DNA from 2 places in the Pantoea osteomyelitidis genome. Region 1 is predicted to be linked to the other one. Evidence: riboswitches for the same ligand, from Rfam matches in the RefSeq annotation. Region 1 holds a riboswitch; the other holds the start of a gene.

Region 1 (4,827 bases):
TTGTCAAGCGATCCTGCAATGCGTTTATTTTCGGAGCCAGATGTATAAAAAGCGATCCCCCCGATAATTTTATAAGTCTTTCCGTCTTTGCCACAGGTAACAGGATCGCCTTCCTTTGCCTGGGGTTTATTGAAGGCGACACCGTGCGCCGATCCAGCGATTATCTTGCCTCCGCAGGTGGTTTTGTCCCCCTGGCACAACACAATACCTTTAAGCATAATTCCCTCTACTTATTGTGGTTATCCTTCCGGCAGTATTGTACAAAACATATCCATAAGGGCAAAAAATATCAGTCTTAAGCTACATTGCGATTGGTAATTAAGTGAGGGCAGATTCATTCAACTTTTACTTCAGCCAAAAAGCAAAAAATCTGCCGAAGCGGAGTTTTTAAAGAAGTCGAAGCTGACCGTTAAGACGGCTTCGCTCAAGCATACGTCAGGCATCTGCGGCGCTGGGGTTGTAATGCGTCGCAGACTGTCTCCCACTTTATGTTGCGGAGTAAAGCCTATCAAGTGAAGCGCCTTTCACACCCAACCGTGCTCTATCGCTACCATCAGTAGCCCCCCAATGATAAAGAAAATAAGGCTGACAATAGCCAGATATATCTCGATGTAGAAAGGACCAATAAGCCTTTTAGGAAGTCTTCTGATAAAGTCTTTGTCATCGTTTTTGGTCAGGATTGAACTGCGATTCCACAATAGTGGCATATAGATGAACTGCACTTTCATGCTGTAGGCTATTTTGACGCAAAGCGTATTGACGTTCTCAAACAGCAATACGGCGTCGGGCAGACTGCCGTATTTTTCTTTGTATAGGATGCAAATCTCTATAAACCGCTTTTTGTTCAGAACGGAAACTATGATACTGGCTAATCCAAACGCCATTGCTAAAAGCCATACAATGACTGAAATGAGTTTCAAATCAATCATCATTGGTAATCTCATAGAGACCTAACTGCTCGCCGATAAAATTTCCTCCTGTCTGGCCCATCCAGCCAAAAGCCTTATCGCTTCCGTATGCAATTCCACCAGATACACTGAGCGTGCAAAGCAGCGCTCCGGCTCCTCCCGCCTCTATGGTTGCAGCACCCAGAACCAGAGCGCAAACAGTATTTGCTGCGCCAGCGCTAATAATCTTAGCTCCCACAGATCCACCTACCAGACTACCCGAAAACTCACCAATGGAAGTAAACGAAGTTTTCGCACAATCTCGCCCCACCGTGCAGGCTTCGGTGATCTTCGCTGCGGTATCGAGAGCAGCCAGGCCAATGCCAATCTTTCCGGCGGTTTCCATCCACTTGACGTATTTTGCCAGCTTCTCAATATGGGTTGCATACCCTTCAATATCGCTAACGCCTGTTTCATTCCAGCGATGGGTGATTGAACGGCTGGACAGGCCAAGGGCGCTTTTCAGGTCTGTGTACTCGTTGAACATGAAACGATGCTTCATGAACATTTTCAGCACGCTATCAAGTTGGCCAAATAAACGTCGACGTTCGATAAAGAATTGTTCTCCGATCAGAGTGCCGTTGGTGATGTACTGATTTTTGTAGGTTTTCTCTATCTCGATAAGGATTTTTTCTACCTTCTCGAAATACCCCTTCACGGCTTCGGTTACCTTCCCTGAATATCCAACAACGTCATTTGCTGTAGTGGCAGCAGCAGCGAACATCTCAATAGTGTCTTTGTACTTATAGAGAAAGTTGGCTTGTTTGATAGAGAGGGGGGCTAACGCCGCATCAACGCGTGCTTTCGCAGCTTTCATATGTGCGATCTGCGCGTCGTCCTGCTTTTCAGGATCAACCAGAAGCATAATCGAACCCGCTTTATATCTTTCGCCTGCACCGTTCAGCGTGGCGAATAGTTCTTTTGCTCCTGCCGGCGGGTTTTCAGTGAACAGAAGCCGCTGCCAGGCTTCTGTCGTACCACCATAAGGGATTACGGCAAAACCTGCGTCAATGCCCTCACGCTTATCAGACCGGCGTTCTTTCTTCGCAGCCTGTGCATGCTGTGCGGGTTCTGGTTTCGTTTGGGTCAGTAGTGCGGCGGGTAAAGCAGCCGCAGCCGCTAAATCTGTAGGAGGGAGTCCTGAGGGTTCTTCTTTTATATAAACAGGGTATGAATTAGCGGGTAAGAATTTAGCCTTACAGGGACATGAACTGTAGCTGTCAAGCGATCCTGCAATGCGTTTATTTTCGGAGCCAGATGTATAAAAAGCGATCCCCCCGATAATTTTATATGTCTTTCCGTCTTTGCCACAGGTAACAGGATCGCCTTCCTGTGCCTGGGGTTTATTGAAGGCGACACCGTGCGCCGATCCAGCGATTATCTTGCCTCCGCAGGTGGTTTTGTCCCCCTGGCACAACACAATACCTTTAAGCATAATTCCCTCTGCTTATTGTGGTTATCCTTCCGGCAGCATTGTACAAAACATATCCATAAGGGCAAAAAATATCAGTCTTAAGCTAAATTTCGGTTGGTATCTTTTGTGTTTTCGGGATGGTTCGGCGGGTCGAAGCGATAACCGAAGGGCGAGCTTGCATCCACAGCTTCCTTCCCCTAATCTGGCAAAAAGTAAGCTAATTTTTACCAATGACTCGGGGTGCCCTTCTTTGTGAAGGCTGAGAAATACCCGTATTACCTGATCTGGATAATGCCAGCGTAGGGAAGTCAGATGCCTGACCGCATTCGCCTTCTTGATCGCCGGTTGGGAGTTTTATGACACATCAACCTGATCCTCTTTCTGATGCGCATGTCGCGCAGTCCCTTCACTTGTTTCGCAGCCAGCCGCCGCTGGTGCACTGCATGACCAACGATGTGGTGCAAACCTTTACCGCCAATGTACTGTTAGCACTTCAGGCTTCACCGGCAATGGTGATTGATGCTGAAGAGGCCGCGCAGTTTAGCGCCATCGCTGATGCGCTGTTGATTAACGTCGGCACCCTGACGCACGAGCGACGCGACGCCATGCACACTGCCGTGACGGCTGCCGTTGCGGCCAACACCCCCTGGACGCTCGATCCGGTCGCCGTGGGCGCGCTCAGGCTGCGCAGCGATTTCTGCCAGCAATTGCTCAATGCCGCACCGGCAGCGATTCGGGGCAACGCGTCGGAAATTCTGGCGCTGGCGCAACATGAGCAGGGCGGCCGTGGCGTCGACAGCCTGCACCAGGCAGAGGCGGCCCTGACGGCGGCACGGCAGCTGGCACAAAAATATCACAGCATCGTGGCGGTAACGGGCGAGGTCGATTACGTTACCGACGGTGCGCGCACCCTGCGCGTCACCGGCGGCAGCGCATTGATGACGCGGGTAGTGGGCACCGGCTGCGCGCTCTCCGCGGTGGTAGCGGCGTTTACCAGCCTGCCTGGCGATCGGCTGGTTAACGTAGCCAGCGCCTGCCGCGTCATGGCGCTGGCGGGCGAACAGGCGACGCAGCGCGCGAGCGGGCCAGGCAGCTTCGTTCCCGCCTTTCTTGATGCGCTGTGGACTCTTGAGCCGGAGGCCGAGCGATGAAACGCATTAACGCACTGACGATTGCCGGTACCGATCCCAGCGGCGGCGCGGGCATCCAGGCCGATCTGAAAGCCTTTTCCGCCCTCGGCGCTTACGGCGCCAGCGTAATTACTGCGCTGGTGGCGCAAAACACCCGCGGCGTACAGCAGGTTTATCGCATTGAACCCGATTTTGTCGGCGCACAGCTCGATTCCGTGCTGGATGATGTGCGCATCGACAGCGCCAAGATCGGTATGCTGTCGGAAACCGCCATCGTAGAGGTAGTAGCGGAAAAGCTGAAACGCGCAGAGATTCCGTTTGTGGTACTTGATACCGTAATGGTGGCGAAAAGCGGCGATGCACTGCTTTCAACCCAGGCGGTGGCCAGCGTACGCGAGCGTCTGCTGCCGCAGGTTTCGCTGATTACCCCCAACTTACCCGAAGCCGCCGCGCTGCTGGAAACTTCTGTGGCGCAAACCGAGGCGGAGATGCTTGAACAGGGAAGGGCGCTGCTGGCGCTGGGCTGTCAGGCGGTGCTGATGAAGGGCGGCCATCTCAGCGACAGCGAAAGCCCGGACTGGCTGGTCACGCCACAGGGCGAGCAGCGCTTTAGCGCGCCGCGCGTAAACACCCGCCATACGCACGGCACCGGTTGCTCACTGTCGGCGGCGCTGGCGGCGCTGCGACCGCGCCATCACGGCTGGGCGGAAACCATCACCGAGGCAAAAGCCTGGTTGCAGGAAGCGCTGGCGCAGGCGGATACCCTGGAAGTGGGAAAAGGCATCGGGCCGGTGCATCATTTTCACCGCTGGTGGTAGAGGGGCCACCGCCGACGGCCCGTGAGTTGCGTGCTGGCTGGCCCGGCTTTACTCAAACCACTCGCTGTTGCGTTCGGCGATGGGCGTAATCGAGAAAATCATCTCCTGCAAATGGCGACGCATCGCGGCTTCGGCCGCGTCAGCGTCATGAGCCTCCAGCGCGGAATAGATCTCTTCATGCTGCTCAATCAGGCTTTCCGGCGGCGAGACTTCACTCAGGGTCAGAAAGCGCACGCGATCCATGGTGGCCTTGATGTTCTCTACCGTTTCCCACGCCAGCGTACAGTTGATGCTCTCGGCAATCAGACGATGAAATTCATCATCCAGCGTGAGAAAGGCCTGGCTGTCATGACGCTCAGCGGAGAGTTGCTGTAACTGCAGATTGTGCGCCAGCGCCATCAGTGCCGCAGGCTGAATCTCCAGCGCGGCGCGGCGCACAACTGCCACTTCAACCGCTTCACGGATAAAACGACCGTCAGCTACCCGCCGGGCGGAGATTTTTCGCACAAAGGTTCCGC
Region 2 (4,827 bases), on a different contig from region 1:
AGTAAGTGTCAGCATGGCGGCCGGGCAATTTTTCCATCAGGGTAAAAAGAAGCAGACAGAGCAATAACAGCAGCAGGGCGGTGACTGCGCCATCCTGACCGCGGTAGGCCCCTATCTGCTGATAAAGATAGAAGGGCAGGGTACGAAAATCAGCACTACCGAACAGTGCGACGACGCCGAAGTCGCCAATAGAGAGCACGCAGGCAAACGCCAGCGCCTGTGCGAGAGGGCGCTTCAGCGCCCGCAGCTCGATCAGCCTCAGCCGGTTCCAGCCGCTGATATCAAGCGACAGGCAAAGCCTTGTATAGCGTTCGGCCACATCGCGCATCGGATTCCCCAGCACCTTGATGGCATAGGGGATGGCGATCAGCGCGTTGGTAAAAATCACGATGCCATCCGCCGACTGCGGCAGACCGATAGTAGCGTTGAACAGCAGAAAAAAGCCGGTGGCGAGCACGATACCGGGCATCGCCAGAATCAGCATGCCGCTCATTTCCAGCATCTGCGCCGGCCAGCGCTGCTGTCGCAGACGCAGTTCGCGGCTGCTCCAGAGCAGCATCAGGGTCAACACCACGCAGAGCAGCCCGGCGCCCAACGCAATGCGTAGCGAGGTCAGGGCCGCCAGCCAGAGCGCAGGCTGGCGCAGCGCGCCGCTCAGCCCGCCGTTCAGTCCGTCGACGATCACCGCCAGCAGCGGCGGCAACAGCAGTAGCAGCGCCAGCGCAATCAGCAGGCCATCGCTGAGACGGGAGAACCACGAGTCCTGCGGATCGCGCCAGCCCTGCATCACGCTGCTGCCTGTGGGAAGCGCATTGCTCAGCCGCTGGCTCAGCAGCGCCAGCGCCAGACAACAGCTGAGCTGGATCAACGCCAGCAGCGCGGCGCGCCCCGGATCGTAGTCGTAACTTAACGCCTGATAGATCGCCAGCTCGATAGTGGTGGCCTGCGGCCCGCCGCCCAATGACAGCACGGTGGCGAAACTGGCGAAGCAGAGCATAAAGATCAGCGCGCCCGCGGGCAGCAGCTGGCGTCGCAACCACGGCCACTCCAGCAGGCGAAAACGGTTCCAGCCACGCATACCGAGCTGCGCCGCCAGCTGACGCTGTTCGCCGGGTATGCTTTCCAGCGCCTGCAACAGCAGTCGGGTGGCAAGCGGCAGGTTAAAAAAGATGTGCGCCAGCAAAATGCCCTGCAGGCCATAGGGAGAAAAATGATAATCGATGCCGATCCAGCGGCAGAGCTGCGCCAGCCAGCCGACGCGGCCATAGACGGTCAGTATGCCAAACACCGCCACCAGCACCGGCAGCACCAGCGTCATGGCGCACAGGCGCAGCAGCAGCTGGCGACCGGGAAAGCGTCGTCGCCACAGCGCGCGCGCCAGCGCAATCGCCGGAATCACGGAAAAGAGCGCGGAGAGCAGCGCCTGCCAGAAAGAGAAGGCGATAACGTGATGCAGATAGCTATCAGTCAGCAGGCCGCGCCATGCAATCTGCGGCGCAGCCTGCCACAGCGCGCCAAAGGCCAGCAGCGCGACGCCGCACAGCAGCAGCGCGGCGAGCAGGCCCGGCAGCAGCCAGCGGGCGATCAGCGGCTGACGGCGCGTTGCCATGCGCTGATCCACTGTGCGCGATTGTCGGCAACCTGCTGCGGCGTATACTGCAACGCGGTCTGCGGCACGCTGAGCACGTCATAACCTTTTGGCAGATCGCTTTTGATCACCGGATACATCCAGTTGCCGCCGGGAATGGTCTGCTGGAAGGCCGGGGAAACCATGAACTGCATAAACTGCTGCGCCAGTTTCGGCTGCTTGCTGTTTGCCAGCCGTGCCGCCACTTCCACCTGCAAATAGTGGCCTTCACTAAAGTTCGCCGCCGCGTAGTTCTGTTTATTCTCTTCGATAATGTGATAAGCCGGAGAGGTGGTATAGCTCAGCACCAGATCGCCTTCGCCTTTCAGGAACAGGCCGTACGCTTCGCTCCAGCCTTTGGTGACGGTGACGGTTTTCTGCGCCAGCTTTTGCCAGGCCTCCGGCGCCTTATCGCCATAGACTTTTTGCATCCAGAGCAGCAGTCCTAATCCCGGCGTGCTGGTGCGCGGATCTTCATAAATAACTCGCCATTTTTCCGGGCTTTCCACCAGCTCTTTCAGGCTTTTCGGCGGGTTTTTTAGCTTGTTCTTGTCATAGACGAAAGCGAAATAGCCGTAGTCGAAGGGAATAAAGGTGCGGTTCTGCCAGCCGCCCGGCACGGTCAGCGACGAGGTATCGACCTCGCCGGGCGCGAACAGGCCGGTTGCCTGCGCCGCCTGCACCAGATTATTATCCAGGCCGAGCACCACGTCCGCTTTGCTGTTTTTCCCTTCCATACGCAGACGATTCAGCAGAGAAACGCCATCTTCCAGCGCCACATAGCGCAGCTCGCAGCCGCACTGCGCCTCAAAAGCTTTTTTTACTGCCGGACCGGGGCCCCAGTCGGCGGAAAAGGAGTCATAGGTGTAGACGGTTAACACCGGTTTGGCGGCCAGCGCCGGTGCGGATAACAGCAGCAGAACGGGCAATATTTTCTTCAACACTTTGCGCTCCTTGAGAGGAAGGATGATATGAGTCGCAAAGGATCTGAGCGGAGAGACATCTCAAATCCCTACGCCGGGGCTAACCGGATCAGGTTCGACGGGTATTTCTCAGCCCTTTATCGCAGCGATAAACAGCACCCCGTTGAGAACGGCTCATTCTAGTCATTTCCGTCGCCGGGTGAAAGGTTTACAGCGAACCCGACGGAATACGCCAACGGCGTTAACTTTACTGGCTTTTTCCTTTTGCCTGTGAAATCTTCTACCCTTTCCTTTCCCCTCCGTTTCATCCTGTAAGGGATTTCGGTATGAAATCGCTGTTAACACGACAACGCCGGTTTAACCCGGTCTATCTGGCCTTTATGGTCGTTTCCTTTATGATTGGCGTTGCCGGCGCCTTGCAGGCTCCTACGCTCAGCCTGTTTCTGACGCGCGAGGTGCAGGCAAGGCCTTTCTGGGTCGGGCTATTTTTCACCGTTAACGCTATCGCTGGTATTGTGGTCAGCCTGCTGGTGGCGAAGCGATCCGACAACCGCGGCGACCGGCGCATGCTGATTCTGTTCTGCTGCGGCATGGCGCTGATTAATGCGGTACTCTTCGCCTTTAATCGCCACTATCTGACGCTCATCACCCTGGGCGTGTTGCTGTCGGCGCTGGCCAGCGTCTCGATGCCGCAGATTTTTGCCCTGGCGCGTGAATATGCCGATCGTTCGGCGCGCGAAGTGGTGATGTTCAGCTCGGTGATGCGGGCGCAGCTGTCGCTCGCCTGGGTCATCGGCCCGCCGCTCTCCTTTGCTTTGGCGCTCAACTACGGTTTTGTCGTGATGTTTCTGGTGGCGGCGGCGCTGTTCCTGGTTTGTCTGATTCTGGTCTGGTTTACCCTGCCTTCGGTGCCGCGCATTGCGCAGTCACCGGAAGTGCTGCTGACGCAAATCAGCGGCTGGAAAGATCGCAACGTGCGTCTGCTGTTTATCGCCTCGGTGACGATGTGGACCTGCAACACCATGTATATCATCGACATGCCGCTCTGGATCAGCACCACGCTGGGCCTGCCTGAAAAGCTGGCGGGACTGCTGATGGGATCTGCCGCCGGGCTGGAGATTCCGGTGATGCTGCTGGCAGGGCACTATGCGAAGCGGCTGGGCAAACGCAAGCTGATGCTGATTGCCGTGGCGGCAGGGGTGCTGTTTTATCTGGGGCTGGTGCTGTTTCAGTCACGCACCGCGCTGATGGTATTGCAGCTGTTTAACGCCATCTTTATCGGCATTATTGCCGGGATCGGCATGCTCTGGTTTCAGGATCTGATGCCGGGACGGCCAGGGGCGGCCACCACGCTCTTTACCAACTCCATATCTACCGGGATGATTCTGGCCGGAGTGCTGCAAGGCGTGCTCAGCGAGCATTACGGACACGGTGCGGTTTACTGGCTGGCGCTGCTGCTGTCGATTGTGGCGTTTGCGCTCTCGACGCGCGTGAAGGATGTCTAAAATAACGGGCAACCTGCGTTGCCCGTTGTTTTAACCATTAATGCAGGAAGGCGGGCTGTTTCTGCTCGTAGTCGGCGATGGCGTCGTCGTGTTGCAGCGTCAGGCCGATGCTGTCGAGACCGTTAATCATGCAGTGGCGGCGAAAGCTGTCGATCTCAAAGCTGTGGGTTTTGTCGCCGGCGCGCACGGTCTGCGCTTCCAGATCCACGGTAAACTGCACGCCCGGCTGGGCGGCGACCAGCTTAAACATCTCATCCACTTCTTCTTCGCTCAGCTTCACCGGCAGCAGCTGGTTGTTAAAGCTGTTGCCGTAAAAGATATCGGCGAAGCTGGGGGCGATCACCACGTGAAAACCGAAGTCGGTCAGCGCCCAGGGCGCGTGCTCGCGCGAGGAGCCGCAGCCGAAATTTTCACGCGCCAGCAGAATGCTGGCGCCTTTAAACTCCGGCTTGTTCAGCACGAAATCGGGATTCGGCACCTTGCCGGCATCGTCAACAAAACGCCAGTCGTTAAACAGGTGCTGGCCAAAACCGGTGCGCGTCACCTTTTGCAGAAACTGCTTGGGAATGATGGCGTCGGTATCCACGTTCGCCGCATCCAGCGGCGCCACAATGCCGCTATGTTGAGTAAATTTTTTCGCCATGACTCACACTCCTCCGTTCAGTTCGCGAATATCGGCAAAATGGCCGGTTACCGCTGCCGCCGCGGCCATCGCCGGGCTGACCAGATGGGTGCGTCCGCCACGACCCTGACGACCTTCAAAGTTACGGTT

What was found. Region 1 has a riboswitch for thiamine pyrophosphate ahead of thiM (hydroxyethylthiazole kinase). Riboswitches for the same ligand answer to the same signal wherever they lie in the genome.
Region 2: it holds a riboswitch for thiamine pyrophosphate, as region 1 does, so the genes downstream of both, thiB (thiamine ABC transporter substrate binding subunit) here and thiM (hydroxyethylthiazole kinase) in region 1, are expected to answer to the same signal.

The regions. Positions count from the first base shown of each region.
Region 1 covers NZ_JBGFSN010000004.1:1,634,393-1,639,219, reverse strand. Annotated here, with positions in the region: gene ABU178_RS12785 (PAAR domain-containing protein) at 1-218, opposite strand, end outside; gene ABU178_RS12780 (hypothetical protein) at 525-932, opposite strand; gene ABU178_RS12775 (PAAR domain-containing protein) at 922-2,382, opposite strand; TPP riboswitch at 2,588-2,684, shown strand; gene thiM (hydroxyethylthiazole kinase) at 2,718-3,512, shown strand; gene thiD (bifunctional hydroxymethylpyrimidine kinase/phosphomethylpyrimidine kinase) at 3,509-4,309, shown strand; gene ABU178_RS12760 (GntR family transcriptional regulator) at 4,358-4,827, opposite strand, start outside.
Region 2 covers NZ_JBGFSN010000003.1:395,033-399,859, forward strand. Annotated here, with positions in the region: gene thiP (thiamine/thiamine pyrophosphate ABC transporter permease ThiP) at 1-1,609, opposite strand, end outside; gene thiQ (thiamine ABC transporter ATP-binding protein ThiQ) at 1-15, opposite strand, end outside; gene thiB (thiamine ABC transporter substrate binding subunit) at 1,585-2,571, opposite strand; TPP riboswitch at 2,619-2,723, opposite strand; gene ABU178_RS04100 (sugar efflux transporter) at 2,877-4,055, shown strand; gene leuD (3-isopropylmalate dehydratase small subunit) at 4,093-4,698, opposite strand; gene leuC (3-isopropylmalate dehydratase large subunit) at 4,702-4,827, opposite strand, start outside.